Regions from separate parts of the Streptomyces pimonensis genome, predicted to be linked through region 1. Evidence: riboswitches for the same ligand, from Rfam matches in the RefSeq annotation. Region 1 holds a riboswitch; each other region holds the start of a gene.
What was found. Region 1 has a riboswitch for cyclic di-AMP ahead of KYY02_RS27735 (M23 family metallopeptidase). Riboswitches for the same ligand answer to the same signal wherever they lie in the genome.

Region 1 (4,674 bases):
CTGCTGTTCTCCTTCGCCTGGGGCGCCTGTGCGGCGGCGCTGATGGCGATCGTCGCGAACAGCTTCGCCACCCGGTGGATAGCGACGGCGACCGCCGACCCGACCGGCGCCGACACCCTGGGCTCGACCGTCATAGCGCCGGTGGTGGAGGAGTCCGCGAAGGCCGCGGCCGTCCTGCTGGTGTTCCTGTTCCGCAGACGCGACTTCACCGGGATCCTCGACGGCGTGGTGATAGCCGGGGTCACCGCGACCGGCTTCGCGTTCACCGAGAACATCCTCTATCTCGGCACCGCCTTCGGCACCGACCGGCTCACCGGCGACAGCGGCATCACCTCGGTCACCGCGGCGACCTTCTTCGTCCGCATCGTGATGTCGCCGTTCGCGCATCCCCTGTTCACCGTACTCACCGGGATCGGCTTCGGCGCCGCCGCGCTGTCCGCGGACCGGCAGCGGGCCCGGCGTGTGCTGCTGCCGCTGGGCGGGCTGCTCCTCGCGATGGGCGTGCACGCGCTGTGGAACGGCTCCTCGACGTTCGGCCGGTACGGCTTCCTCGCGGTGTACGCGACGTTCATGGTGCCGGTGTCCGGGCTGCTGACCTGGCTGGCGGTGTGGACGCGGCAGCGGGAGCTGCGGACCGTGCGGGCGGAGCTGTCCGCGTACGTGGCCGCCGGGTGGCTCGACGCGGCGGAGCCGTGCGCGTTGGGTTCGATGCGGGCGCGGCGCGTCGCCCGGCAGTACGCGCGCCGCTGCGGCGGGAGGGCGGCGGCACGGTCGGTCGCCTCGTACGAGGCGTACGCGACGTCACTGGCGTTCCTGCGGCACCGGGGGCGACTCGGACGGGCGGGGCCGGACTTCGTCGCCCGGGAACGGGAACTGCTGCTGGAGCTGTGGCACCGGCGGGGAGCGGCCCGGCCGGCCCTGGAGCACGCGGCCCGCGTCACCGCGCCCCGGGCTCCGGTCGCCGCGGCGCCGTGGACGGTGTACGGCGGCTACGGGCCTCCGCCGTACGGGCCCCCGTACGGCGCTTACGACCCGGGCGCCCGCCGGTTCTGACCGGTGCGCCGCGCACCGCCCCGGAAGACACCCGACCGGCAGCCCTGACGTCGGGGGGCGTCGTCGGGACTGCCGGGATCCGGGGCGTACCGGGTCCGCTCGCTCAGACGGTGAGGCCCTTGCCGCGCAGCCACGCCATCGGGTCGATGCCCGCGGCGGAGCCGCCGGGGTGGACCTCCAGGTGGAGGTGGGCCCCGGTGGAGTTGCCGGTGGAGCCGACGCGGCCGATCACATCACCGGTGTTGACCTTCTGGCCGACGCTGACGCTGATGGAGGACTGGTGGGCGTACCAGATCTCGGTGCCGTCGTCGAGCGTGAGCACGGTCTTGTAGCCGTAGGAGCCGTCGTAGCCGGCGGAGGTGATCGTGCCGGTGTGGACGGCCTTGATCAGCGTGCCCGTGGGGGCGGCGAAGTCGAGGCCGGTGTGCTGACCGGAGGACCAGTAGGCGCCGGCCTGGCCGAAGGTCGAGGTGACGGTGTACGAGGAGGTCGGCAGCGCGTACTGCTTGGCCAGCTCGGCGAGGCGCTCGGCCTCGGCCTTCCTCCTGGCCTCCTCCTCGGCCTTCTTCCGGGCGGCCTCGGCCTTGGCCCTGGCCTCCTTCTCCGCCTTGGCTGCGGCCTCGGCGGCCTGCTTCTCGGCGGCGGCGACCGCCTCGGCCTCCGCCTTGCTCTCGGCCTGGGCCTGCTGCTGCTCGACCTGCGCCATGATCCGGGTGCGCAGCGCCTCACCTGCGTCGGACGCGCCCTGCTCGGTGTCGGCGGCGGTCACGCCGAGGGTGCTGAGGGGGGTGACCGGTTCCTCGGGGGTTTCCTCGTCGGAGACGAGGGAACCCACATCAGGAAGGTCGGGCATGGAGATCGACACCGGCGGCTTGCCGGTCTGGGCGCTCGCCATGCCTCCGGCGCCGACGGCCGCTATGACGCCGACACCCAGGACGGTGGAGCTGCGGGCGAGTCCTCCGCCGCGCTGCTTGGAGACGCGGTGCCGGCCGCGTACGGGACGAACGGACTCCGCGGTGGGGTTCCACTCCTCGAAGGGGCCCTCGTCGGCGTCGCTGCCGTAGGCGAAGGTGTCGCCCGGCTTGAACGGGACCTCGGGGGCAGGCGGGTTGGACGCCACGTGGGCGCGCTCCTTTCCTTCCGTCTTCGCCTACCGGGTTAGCTGACGGGTTCGGAGCGGGAAGGTCTCCTACGCGCGTATACGGGCCGTGTGGACACGGCGGTATTCACGCGATTCACCCCATGGTGGTGGTTCCCCGGTTCCCTCGCGGGATTCGGCGCGTGCGCACGGAGCCGCCTTCTGTGACGGCTGGGACGACCGCGCTGCGTTATCGAACGTTAATAGACGGGAGGGCCGGATTCCAAGCCGTTCCTCTTGATCATTAACGGTTTTCGAGGGTACTTAAGCACTACGAGAGAACAAAAACGGACGAGTTGACCGCCCCTCGGGCGATGGGTAGTTTCTGACCGTTCGTCAGTTGTTATGCGCTGCGAGGTGGCTCACTCACGGTGGGTGAGAGCAGGGAGACGGGCAGCGAGGAAGCGGGGAAACGGGGAAGCGGAAAACACCGAGGGCCGGAATCCCTTGGATTCCGGCCCTCGGCCTTCAGTAGCGGGGACAGGATTTGAACCTGCGACCTCTGGGTTATGAGCCCAGCGAGCTACCGAGCTGCTCCACCCCGCGTCGTTGAGACCACTGTACGCCATCCGCGGGACACAGCGCACATCCGTTTACCGGCGGCCCGGTTTCAGCGGCCGAGCAGATGGCCGTTCGGCGCCTTGGCGCGGTCCTCGTACTGGGACAGGACGACGACGGTGGCGCCCTCGCCGGTCAGCACTCCGGTGCCGTCGGCGCCCGCCACGAACGTGTCCGGCTCCCGCCAGGCCGTGACCACCCGCCGCACCCCCGCGTCCAGGATGAGCCGGGCGCAGGGCGCCGGCCGGGACGCGCGGCGGGCGCAGGGCTCCAGGCTGGAGTACACGGTGGCGGTGGCGAGTCGGGGGTCCGCGGGATCGGCCTTGGCCAGCGCGGCCTCCTCCGCGTGCACCACCGGGTCGGCGCCCTCGCGGGAGTGGCCGCGCGCCAGCTCCGTGCCGTCGGCGGCCACCACGACCGCGCCCACGCTGAACGCCGTCTCCGAGGGCGGGCACTCGGCGGCCAGCTCGCAGGCGAGGGCCAGCCAGTGGTGGTCGGCGGCGGAGGGCAGCGGGCCGGTGCCGGGGGCGGTGGGCTCGTAGCGCATCAGGACGACGTCGCCGACCGGGCGGCTCTCGACCAGCCGCAGCCGCCCGCCCGGGTAGGAGCCGGGGCCGAAGAGGCGGGGGGCCTCCGGGTCGCCGACGAACAGGGGCGCGAGGACCAGCTGGAGCTCGTCGGCCAGTCCTTCGGTGAGGAGCTGGGTGTGGACCGTGCCGCCGCCCTCGACCATGAGCCGCCGGACCCCGCGCTCGGCGTGCAGATGCTCCAGCAGCCGCCGCCAGTCGAGCCCGGTGCCGAGCGGGACGACGTCGGCGTCGAGACCGAGGGCGCGGGCGCGCCCGGCGCCCTCGTCGGTCGTGTAGAGGACCTTCTCGCCGCCGGTGTGCCAGAACCGGGCCGTCGGGTCCAGGTCGCCGGAGCCGCTGACGGCGACCTTGAGCGGGTACTCGGTCCCGCCCCCGGCGAGGCGGGCGGCACGCCGCCCGGGCGAGTTGACCAGCAGCCGGGGGTCGTCGGCGCGAATCGTGCCGGCGCCGACCAGAAGGGCGTCCACGGACGCCCGTACCTCGTCGACCCGGTCGAAGTCGGCCGGACTCGACAGCAGCAGTCGCTCCGGGCCGGTGTCGTCCAGATAGCCGTCGAGGGAGACGGCGGCGGACAGCAGGACGTACGGGTGGGGCATCGGTTCCTACTTCCAGGGGCGGGCGGGCCTGTGGGCGTCCAGTCTGACAACGGGCGCGCCGGCCCCTGCGCCGGTTCAGGGCTCGACCAGCCCCTCGCGGACGGCGTACCGGGTGAGTTCCAGACGGTCCTTCAGGCCGAGTTCGGCCGGCAGGTCGGCGCGGTGCCGCTCCACGGTCCCGGAGCCGATGACGAGGAGACCGGCGATCTGCTGCGAGGTCCGACCTTCGGCGACCAGCTCCAGGATCTCCTCCTCGCGGCCGGTGACCGCCCTGGCCGGCAGGGCGCGGCCCTTCCACGCGAGGTCACGGTGGTCGTGGATGAGGGCGTTGACGGCGCCGGGGTGTACCGCAGCGGACCCGGGGCGGACGGGGACGGTAGCGGGCGGCGGCGGTGGGCGACGCTGAAGTCCGTCGCACCGGACGGGTGATGACGTCGGCGGGCGGGCAGACTCCTTCGTACCGTGCCGAGTTCGCGGCAGGCCGACGGTCGAACCGGTGACGCCCCGGTGTCACGGAGCGACGGCCGTCGACGGTGCCACCGGGCGGCCGCCCCCTGGGAAGGAGGAGCCGTGCCCCAGTCCGACGACGAGCGCCTGGTCGACCCCGCAGCCCGTCTCGAACACGAGGGTCCCCGTCTCGTCCGCTCGCTCTCCGAAAGCCGTCCGGCCCGCCTCCGTGATTACCGGCGCACGAGCGCCTGGTGCGCACTGGTCATCGGGGTGGTCATGCTCGCCGCGG
Region 2 (4,674 bases), on a different contig from region 1:
GAGCGGACGCCGCCCCCGGGCATGCTTCACGATGTGGGAAACTGGTCTAGACAACCCTGAACAGTGAAGGGCAGCAACACATGGCTGAGCGCCGCGTCAACGTCGGCTGGGCCGAGGGTCTCCACGCCCGCCCCGCCTCCATCTTCGTCCGAGCCGCCACGGCCGCAGGCGTCCCGGTGACGATCGCCAAGGCCGGGGGCGACCCGGTCAACGCGGCCTCCATGCTGGCCGTCCTGGCCCTGGGCGCCCAGGGCGGCGAGGAGGTCGTCCTCGCTTCCGACGCCGAGGGCGCCGACGCCGCCCTGGACCGTCTGGCGAAGCTGGTCTCCGAGGGCCTCGAGGAGCTCCCCGAGACCGTCTGAGCATTCACGACCACGGGAGTCGTCTCCTCGACGGACGCCCGTCCGTCTCACCGAAAGGCCCGCCCGGACCACCGGACGGGCCTTTCGCTTTCCCTTTTCCAAGCAGCACGAATAACCCCCGGAATTACTCCCTCTTTGTATACGGCAGCCGTGTTAATGCCGGAGACCCGTCATGTTTACGGCATGTTGCGAGTTCCTCACCCGGTCCGCGCGGCCGGCGCCGGAGGCGAAACGCAGGCGGTGCCCGGCGCTCGCGCGCTCGGTGTGCAGCGCCGTGACGGACCGCGCGCGGTCGCCGTCGCCGCGCGCCACGGCGTCCACGATCGCGCCGTGCTCCGCCCAGTACCCGACCGGATCGGACGGACCCTCGGCGGCGTACATCCAGGCGATCTTGTGCCGCAGCTGGGTCAGCGCCGAGGTCAGCGCCGGGCTGCCGGTGGCCTGGGCGAGCGTCTCGTGGAACCAGCCGCTCAAGGAGCGCAGATCGTCGCTGTGGCCCTGACGGGCGCGTTCCTGCCCCAGCCGGACCAGGCCGCGCAGCACCTTCAGATGGGCCTCGGTGCGGCGCTGGGCCGCGCGGGAGGCGCCGAGCGGCTCCAGCAGCATGCGCATCTCCAGCAGGTCGGCGGCCTCCTGCTCGGTGGGTTCCGCGACGCACGCGCCCGCGTGCCGCCGGGTCACCACGAACCCCTCGGCCTCCAGCGTGCGCAGCGCCTCCCGGACGGGGACGCGGGAGACACCGTAACGGCGGGCGAGGACTTCCTCGGTGAGCCGGCCGCCGCGCTCGTGGACACCCGCGACGATGTCGTCCCGGATCGCCGTGCACACCGAGTGCGCGGGAATACGCATGACCGACCTCCGCTTAATCCCCGTGAAACGTCGACGATTGACGTGTGTTCCGTGACTCTATTCCAATCAGCGGGAATTCACGACGGCGGACCGGAATCCATGCGCGTTTTTCGGACGAGCGCCGACCGGAAACACCGGTGCCCCGGCTCGGGGAGCCGGGGCACCGGGAAGTCCTCGGGTCAGAGGCTGACGCCGTGCGCGCGGAGGTAGGCGACGGGATCGAGGTCGGAGCCGTACTCGGCCGTCGTACGGGCCTCGAAGTGCAGGTGCGCGCCCGTGACGTTGCCGGTGGCGCCGGAGAGGCCGATCCGCTGCCCGGCGGCGACCTGCTGGCCCACCGAGACGCCGATGGACGACAGGTGGGCGTACTGGGTGTACGTGCCGTCGTTCATCCTGATGACGACCTGGTTGCCGTACGAGCCGCCCCAGCCGGCCTCGACGACGGTGCCGATGCCGACCGACTGGACGGGGGTGCCGCTCGCGGCGTGGAAGTCGACACCGGTGTGGCTGCCGGAGGACCACAGCGAGCTGCCGGCCCGGTAGCTGGTCGAGACGTACGAGCCGGGGATCGGGGAGACGAAGGTGCTGAGGCGCTCGCGCTCGGCCTCCCGCGCGGCGCGCTCCTTCTCCGCGCGGGCCTTCGCGGCGGCCTCCTCGGCGGCCTTCTCGCGCGCCGTCTCCTCGGCGGCCTTCCGCGCGGCGGCCTCGGCCGCCTCCCGGGCGGCCTCGTGCTGGGCGGCCGCCTGGGCCTCTATCCGCTCGGCGACCGCGTCGCCCAGGGTGACGACGGGCGTGAGGCCGGTCTGCGCGGCAGCGGGCTCGGCGGCGAGTGCGGGAGCCGCGAGGGAGCCGACGACGCCGGTGGTGGTGAGCGCCGCGACGCCCGCCGCGCGGGCGGTGCCGCGCTGCATCCTGCTGGGACGACGGTGCTTGCCCGGGGCGCGGGTGAACGCCATGTACAGGCTGGTCCTTTCCTTCCCTCTCGCCTACCGGGTTAGCTGACGGGTTCGGAGCAGGAAGGTCTCCTACGGGCCCCCTCGCGACACGCGCGGGCGTCCGATTCACCCCAGGGACGTATGTGGGTCCCCGGCTCCCCTGGCTCGCGCCGTACGGGGACTCGGCGATGGCTGTCCGGTGCCGCGGGTGCGGCGCACTGACCGACGAACAGCCCGGACGAAGCTATGCGGGACGCCTCCCGATCCTCAAACGGATCCGGGTTTTTGTAGCGCATCCCACAGGGCAGACAGGCAACCTCCGCCCCAATTCGGGCATACGAGGGCCCTGGTGGCTCTCCTGCCACCAGGGCCCCGAGCGTGTGCGCCGTGGCGGCTCGCTACTCGGCGGTCACGACGGTGACTTCGCCGATCCCGAGGGCCTCCACCGGCGCCTTGATCTGCGCCGCGTCGCCGACGAGGACCGTCACCAGGCGGTCCACCGGGAAGGCGTTCACGACGGCCGCGGTGGCCTCCACGGTGCCGGTCGCGGCCAACTGCCGGTACAGGTCCGCCTGGTAGTGGTCGGGCAGGTACTGCTCGACCTGGTCGGCCAGGGTGCTCGCGACGGCCGCGGCGGTCTCGTACTTGAGCGGCGCCACACCCACGAGGTTCTGCACGGCGACATCGCGTTCGTCGTCGGTGAGCCCTTCCGCGGCGAGCGTGCGCAGCACCGTCCACAGGTCGTCGAGGGCGGGTCCGGTGTTCGGGGTGTCGACGGAGCCGCTGATCGCCAGCATCGCCGCGCCGGCACCGTCCGGGGCGGACCTGAGGACCTGCCCGAACGACCGTACGCCGTAGGTGTATCCCTTCTCCTCACGCAGCACGCGGTCCAGGCGGGACGTGAGGGTGCCGCCCAGGCAGTACGTGCCGAGCACCTGCGCGGGCCACACGCGGTCGTGCCGGTCGGGCCCGATGCGGCCGATCAGCAGCTGCGTCTGGACGGCGCCGGGGCGGTCCACGATCACGACGCGGCCGGTGTCGTCCGCGACCACCGGTGGGACGGGCCGCGGCTGGGCCGGGGAGCCGGCCCAGGCGCCCAGGGTGCCGCCGAGCAGCGCGTCCAGGTCGATGCCGGTGAGGTCGCCGACGACCACGGCGGTGGCCGTGGCGGGGCGGACGTGCTTCTCGTAGAAGGTGCGCACGGCCGCGGAGTCGATGCCGGTGACCGTCTCCTCGGTTCCCTGGCGGGGGCGCGACATGCGCGAACTCGCCGGGAACAGCTCCTTGGAGAGCTCCTTGGCGGCGCGGCGGGAGGGGCTGGCCAGCTCGTGCGGGATCTCGTCGAGGCGGTTGCGGACCAGCCGCTCGACCTCGCTGTCGGCGAACGCGGGCGCCCTGAGCGCGTCGGCGAGCAGCCCGAGGCCCTTGGTGAGCCGGGAGGCCGGCACCTCCAGGCTGAGGCGGACGCCGGGGTGGTCCGCGTGCGCGTCCAGGGTGGCGCCGCAGCGCTCCAGCTCGGCGGCGAACTCCTCGGCGGAGTGCTTGTCGGTGCCCTCGGAGAAGGCCCGCGCCATGATCGTGGCGACACCGTCGAGACCGTCCGGCTCGGCCTCCAGGGGCGCGTCGAGGAGCACCTCGACGGCGACGACCTGCTGGCCGGGACGGTGGCAGCGCAGCACGGTCAGGCCGTTGTCGAGCGTGCCCCGCTCGGGGGCCGGGAAGGCCCAGGGCTTGGCGTCGCCCGCCTGCGGCCGCGGGTGGAAGTCCATCGTGGCGAGCTCGGTCACTTCGCCGTCTCCTCGTTCTCGTCGGCGCCGGCAACTGCGGCGGCTTCCTCGGTGTCCTCGCCCTCCGGGGCGACCGGCTCGTAGACGAGCACCGCGCGGTTGTCGGGGCGCAGGCGGGCCTTGGCGACCTCCTTCACCTCCTCCGCCGTCACCTCCAGGACGCGCTGCACGGCGGTCAGGGCGAGCTGCGGGTCGCCGAACAGGACCGCGTACCGGCACAGTTCGTCGGCGCGGCCGGCGACCGTGCCGAGCCGGTCGAGCCACTCGCGCTCCAGCTGGGCCTGCGCGCGCTCCATCTCCTCCGCCGTGGGACCCTCCTCGGCGAACCGGGCGAGCTCCTCGTCGATGGCGGCCTCGATGACCGGCACCTCCACGTCGCCGGACGTCTTCACGTCCAGCCAGCCCAGGGAGGGCGCCCCGGCCAGCCGCAGCAGGCCGAAGCCGGCGGCCACGGCCGTGCGGTCGCGCCGTACCAGCCGGTTGTAGAACCGCGAGGACTCGCCGCCGCCGAGGACGGTGAGCGCCAGGTCGGCGGCGTCACACGCACGCGTGCCGTCCTCGGGCAGCCGGTAGGCGGCCATCAGCGCACGCGCGGGGACCTCCTCCTCCACGATCTCGCGCAGCTGCCCGCCCATGACCTCGGGCAGCGAGCCGTCGCGCGGGGCGGGCTCGCCGTCGTGGGACGGGATGGAGCCGAAGTACTTCTCGATCCAGGCGAGCGTCTGCTCCGGGTCGATGTCG
Region 3 (4,674 bases), on a different contig from region 1:
GGCGGCCTGAAACCGCTCGCGGACCATGTGCACGGGCTCGGGATGCGGTTCGGCATCTGGGTCGAGCCGGAGATGGTCAACCCCGACAGCGACCTGTACCGCGCGCACCCCGACTGGGTGCAGTTCCAGCCGGACCGCCGGCGTACGGAGTTCCGCAACCAGCTGGTGCTCAACCTCGCGCGTGACGACGTCCGGGAGTACCTCTGGGAACGGCTGGACGGGCTGCTCTCCGGCACCCCCGTCGACTATGTGAAGTGGGACTTCAACCGCTGCTTCAGCGACGTCGGCTGGCCGGACGACCCGTATCCGCAGCGGCTGTGGATCGACCACGTGCGCGGTCTGTACGCCCTGCTGGACCGGTTGCGGGCGGCCCATCCGGGCGTGGCCTTCGAGTCCTGCTCGGGCGGCGGCGGGCGGATCGACCTGGGAGTCCTCTCCCGTACCGACCAGGTGTGGACCTCGGACAACACCGACCCGCTCGACCGGCTCGCCATCCAGCACGGCTTCAGCCAGATCCATCCGGCCCGGGTGATGGCCGCCTGGGTCACCGACAGCCCCAACGCGATGCTCAACGGGCGGGTCAGTTCGCTGCGCTTCCGGTTCGTCAGCGCCATGGCCGGGGTGCTCGGCGTCGGCGGCGACCTCGCGCGGTGGACGGAGGAGGAGCTCGCCGAGGCGCGGGAGTGGGTCGCGCTCTACAAGGAGATCCGGCCCCTCGTCCAGCGCGGCGACCTGTACCGGCTGCGTCCTCCGGAGGGCGGGCTGAGCGCGGTGCAGTACGTCCTCGGCGACGAGACCGTCGTCCTCGCCTGCCTCCAGGCCCAGCACCACGGAGAGCCCGTTCCGGCCCTCCGGCTGCGCGGCCTCGATCCGGAGGCGTCGTACGAATGCCGTGAAAGCGGCGAAACGCACCGGGGCGCCGTCCTGCTGCACCACGGGCTGCACACCGGTCTGCGGGGAGACCTGGACGCCGCGGTGTTCCGGCTGCGGCGCCGGTGATCGCATGATTGGCGCGTCATGTCCGATTGATGCGCTTCGCCGTAATGTGCCCCGAAAGAAAGGGGGATGGGGAGGGGTGCGTGAGCATCGTCATATCCGTGACGATGTGTTGTCGCCATGCTCACGTAATTCCGTGGAGGGGCAGGGGAATTCGTGCGGGAAGGGAATCCCGGCTGACGCTCGGTGACGTCTTTTCCGTATGTCGATCACGAAAAAGCGTGTTCGCGGTGAACCTCGCGCTTGTCCCACCGCGTCCGGGTCGCTTACGTTCGCCACCGATCCGGACGGACGCCTAATCCTGCCGCCGCCCGGAGCCCGCACACACTGACCCGTCCACGGCAGGAACGGGGGACCCACAGGTACGACTGCCTGTTCCGGTTCCCGGAACGGCTTGGGGTTAAGCCACGCGACAGCGCGGCCGGGCATCTCCAGCCCGCACCCGACAGCTCACCTCGTAGGCGCCGGAGAGGAATTCGACATGCCCGCGAAGGGTAAGCACCGCCGTACCAGGACCCAGCGTTTCACCCGCTCCATCGCCGTCGCCGGAACCGGTGGCGCCGCACTCGCCCTGCCGCTCCTCGGCACCACCGGCGCGCACGCCGCCACGCCGCAGAGCGCCCCCGAAAAGGCCGTCCAGTCCCTTTCCGCCGGCCAGAAGACCGTCACCGACAAGGGCGGCGAGGCCCGCACGTACACCGTGAAGGCCGGGGACTACCTCGCGAAGATCGCCGAGGCGGAGAACGTCGACGGCGGCTGGAAGAAGCTCTACGCGGACAACCGCGAGGCCATCGGTGCCGACCCGTCACTCATCCACCCCGGTCTGAGGCTCTCCGTCGACGTCGGGGCCGCCACGGCCGCGCCGCAGGAGTCGCCCTCCGCCGCGGCCCCGCAGGCCCCGGAGCGGAAGACCGAGCAGCCCGCCGAGCAGCCCTCCCCGGACACCTCCACCCGGACCACGAACACCGACCAGGCCGCGAGCGCCTCCGGTTACAGCTCCCCGGTGCCCGGCGCCGGCCTCGGCACCGCCTACAAGGTGGCCGGCAGCATGTGGTCCAGCGGCTACCACACCGGCGTCGACTTCGCCGTCCCGACCGGCACCTCCCTGAAGGCCGTCGGCGCCGGCACCGTCGTCTCCGCGGGCTGGGCCGGAGCGTACGGCAACCAGGTCGTCCTCAAGCTCGACGACGGCCACTACGCCCAGTACGCCCACCTGTCCTCGCTCTCCGTCTCGGCCGGCCAGGCCGTGACCGGCGGCCAGCAGGTCGGTCTCTCCGGCTCGACCGGCAACTCGACCGGCCCGCACCTGCACTTCGAGATCCGCACCACCCCGGACTACGGCTCGGACGTGGACCCGGTCTCCTACCTCCGCTCGAAGGGTGTCGCCATCGGCTGACCCCCGACGACCTCCCCGACGCGCGCGCCGGAGGCCGGACCCCGATTCCCGGGTCCGGCCTCCGGCGTATTCCGGAGTTGGCCAACATTTTGGAAGTGTCTTATCTCACCGTGCGTCAACCTTTCCTTACGGTCGCGTAGGTCACATTCGAAGGTGAATCATGAGCGGTTGTGGCAGACGATTCGAAGAGTGACAGCAGAGCAGTGATCGGGTCGTACGTGGCGGTGGGGGACAGCTTCACCGAGGGTGTCGGCGACCCCGGCCCCGACGGGGCGTTCGTCGGCTGGGCCGACCGGTTCGCCGTGCTTCTCGCGGACCTCCGGCCCGAGGGCGACTTCGAGTACACCAATCTCGCCGTGCGCGGAAAGCTGCTGGACCAGATCGTGGCGGACCAACTGCCGAGGGCGGTCGAACTCGCCCCCGACCTGGTCTCGTTCTGCGCGGGCGGCAATGACATCCTCCGCCCGGGCAGCGATCCGGACGAGGTGGCCGAGCGGTTCGAGCGGGCGATCGCCGCGCTCACGGCCGTGTCCGGCACGGTGATGGTGACGACCGGGTTCGACACCCGTGGCGTTCCCCTGCTGAAGCATCTGCGCGGCAAGATCGCCACGTACAACGGGCACGTACGGGCCGTCGCCGACCGCTACAGCTGCCCGGTGCTCGACCTGTGGTCCCTCAGGAGCGTCCAGGACCGCAGGGCCTGGGACGCCGACCGGCTGCACCTGTCGCCGGAGGGACACACCCGTGTCGCGCTCCGCGCCGGGCAGGCCCTCGGCCTGGAGGTCCCCGCCGACCCCGAACAGCCCTGGCCGCCCCTGCCGCCCCGCGGCACGTTCGAGGTCCGACGGGACGACGTCCAGTGGGCCCGCGAGTACCTGGTGCCGTGGATCGGCCGCCGGCTGCGCGGGGAGTCGTCGGGCGACCACGTGATCGCCAAGGGGACGCTGTCCCCGGACGACATCAAGGTGCGGATCGCCGCGGTGGCGTGAGAGCCGCTTCGCCGGTGGCGGCGGTCCCCCGCACCGCGGTGCGGGGGACCGCCGCACATAATGGAATGTCTGACCGACTCCACTTGGAGGCACCGTGGCCGGTTCCCGTTCCCAGAGCTCCGGGCCGCGCGCCCTGCGGCCCGTGTCCTTCGGCGCGGACCCGAGTGGCGAGCGCATGGCACGCATCCGCAGATCCCCGCACTTCAAGGACGGGGTCTTCCGGAATCCCGGGGGCGCCGCCCGGATCCGCCCGACGGGGGCGACGCGGGACCTGGCGAAGACCTACTTCGACAAGGACTCCCGTTCCCGCCGCGCCCCGAAGGGCGCCGTCCCGGTGCACCCGACCACCCTGGCCGACATCTCCCGTCCGCCGGCCACCGGGCTGCGCCTGACCTGGATGGGCCACTCCAGCGTGCTCGCGGAGATCGACGGACACCGGGTCCTGTTCGATCCCGTGTGGGGCGAGCGCTGCTCGCCGTTCCCCTTCGCCGGGCCCAGGCGACTGCACCCCGTGCCGCTGCCGCTGGCCGCGCTCGGCCCGGTCGACGTCGTCGTGATCTCCCACGACCACTACGACCACCTGGACCTGCCCACGGTCAAGGCGCTGGCCGGCACGGACACCCTGTTCGCCGTACCCCTCGGCGTCGGCGCCCGCCTGGAGCGCTGGGGCGTATCCTCCGGGCGGCTGCGCGAGCTGGACTGGCACGAGGCGACGGAGGTCGGCGGCCTCACCCTCACCGCCACCCCGGCCCGCCACTTCTGCGGCCGGGGCCTGCGCAACACCCAGCACACCCTGTGGGCCTCCTGGGCGGTCGCGGGCGGGGAGCACCGGATCTACCACAGCGGTGACACCGGCTACTTCGAGGGCTTCAAGGACATCGGCGCCGATCACGGCCCGTTCGACGCCACGATGATCCAGGTCGGCGCGTACTCGGACTTCTGGCCCGACATCCACATGACGCCCGAGGAAGGCGTCCGGGCCCATCTCGACCTGCAGGGAGGCAGTCCGGGCGGGGTGCTGCTGCCGATCCACTGGGGGACGTTCAACCTGGCGCCGCACGCGTGGGCGGAGCCGGGGGAGTGGATGAAGGACGTGGCCGAGGGGGCGGGGCAGGCGGTGGCGTTCCCGCGGCCGGGTGAGCCGTTCGAGCCGGCGGGGAGGCTGCCGGTGGAGGCGTGGTGGCGGGCGGTGTCCGGTCCGATCGCGCACCCGTGGCGGCGTCCCCGGATCGCTGAGGGCGTGGCCGGAGCGAGCAGGGGTGATCTCGATCTCGCGGGTGAGCGGTGAGGTCG

Region 2: it holds a riboswitch for cyclic di-AMP, as region 1 does, so the genes downstream of both, KYY02_RS31405 (M23 family metallopeptidase) here and KYY02_RS27735 (M23 family metallopeptidase) in region 1, are expected to answer to the same signal.
Region 3: it holds a riboswitch for cyclic di-AMP, as region 1 does, so the genes downstream of both, KYY02_RS13965 (M23 family metallopeptidase) here and KYY02_RS27735 (M23 family metallopeptidase) in region 1, are expected to answer to the same signal.

Annotation. Positions count from the first base shown of each region.
Region 1 is NZ_JAHWZY010000037.1:41,912-46,585, reverse strand. Features, by position in the region: gene KYY02_RS27740 (PrsW family intramembrane metalloprotease) at 1-1,053, shown strand, start outside; gene KYY02_RS27735 (M23 family metallopeptidase) at 1,157-2,173, opposite strand; cyclic di-AMP (ydaO/yuaA leader) riboswitch at 2,186-2,343, opposite strand; tRNA gene KYY02_RS27730 (tRNA-Met) at 2,664-2,737, opposite strand; gene KYY02_RS27725 (dihydrofolate reductase family protein) at 2,802-3,935, opposite strand; partial or broken gene KYY02_RS27720 (LuxR C-terminal-related transcriptional regulator) at 4,011-4,280, opposite strand; gene KYY02_RS27715 (DUF3040 domain-containing protein) at 4,506-4,674, shown strand, end outside.
Region 2 is NZ_JAHWZY010000055.1:14,044-18,717, reverse strand. Features, by position in the region: gene KYY02_RS31415 (HPr family phosphocarrier protein) at 81-362, shown strand; gene KYY02_RS31410 (GntR family transcriptional regulator) at 516-1,211, opposite strand; gene KYY02_RS31405 (M23 family metallopeptidase) at 1,391-2,167, opposite strand; cyclic di-AMP (ydaO/yuaA leader) riboswitch at 2,180-2,344, opposite strand; gene KYY02_RS31400 (M16 family metallopeptidase) at 2,545-3,933, opposite strand; gene KYY02_RS31395 (M16 family metallopeptidase) at 3,930-4,674, opposite strand, start outside.
Region 3 is NZ_JAHWZY010000011.1:208,333-213,006, reverse strand. Features, by position in the region: gene KYY02_RS13970 (alpha-galactosidase) at 1-999, shown strand, start outside; cyclic di-AMP (ydaO/yuaA leader) riboswitch at 1,315-1,473, shown strand; gene KYY02_RS13965 (M23 family metallopeptidase) at 1,478-2,392, shown strand; gene KYY02_RS13960 (SGNH/GDSL hydrolase family protein) at 2,596-3,381, shown strand; gene KYY02_RS13955 (MBL fold metallo-hydrolase) at 3,476-4,669, shown strand.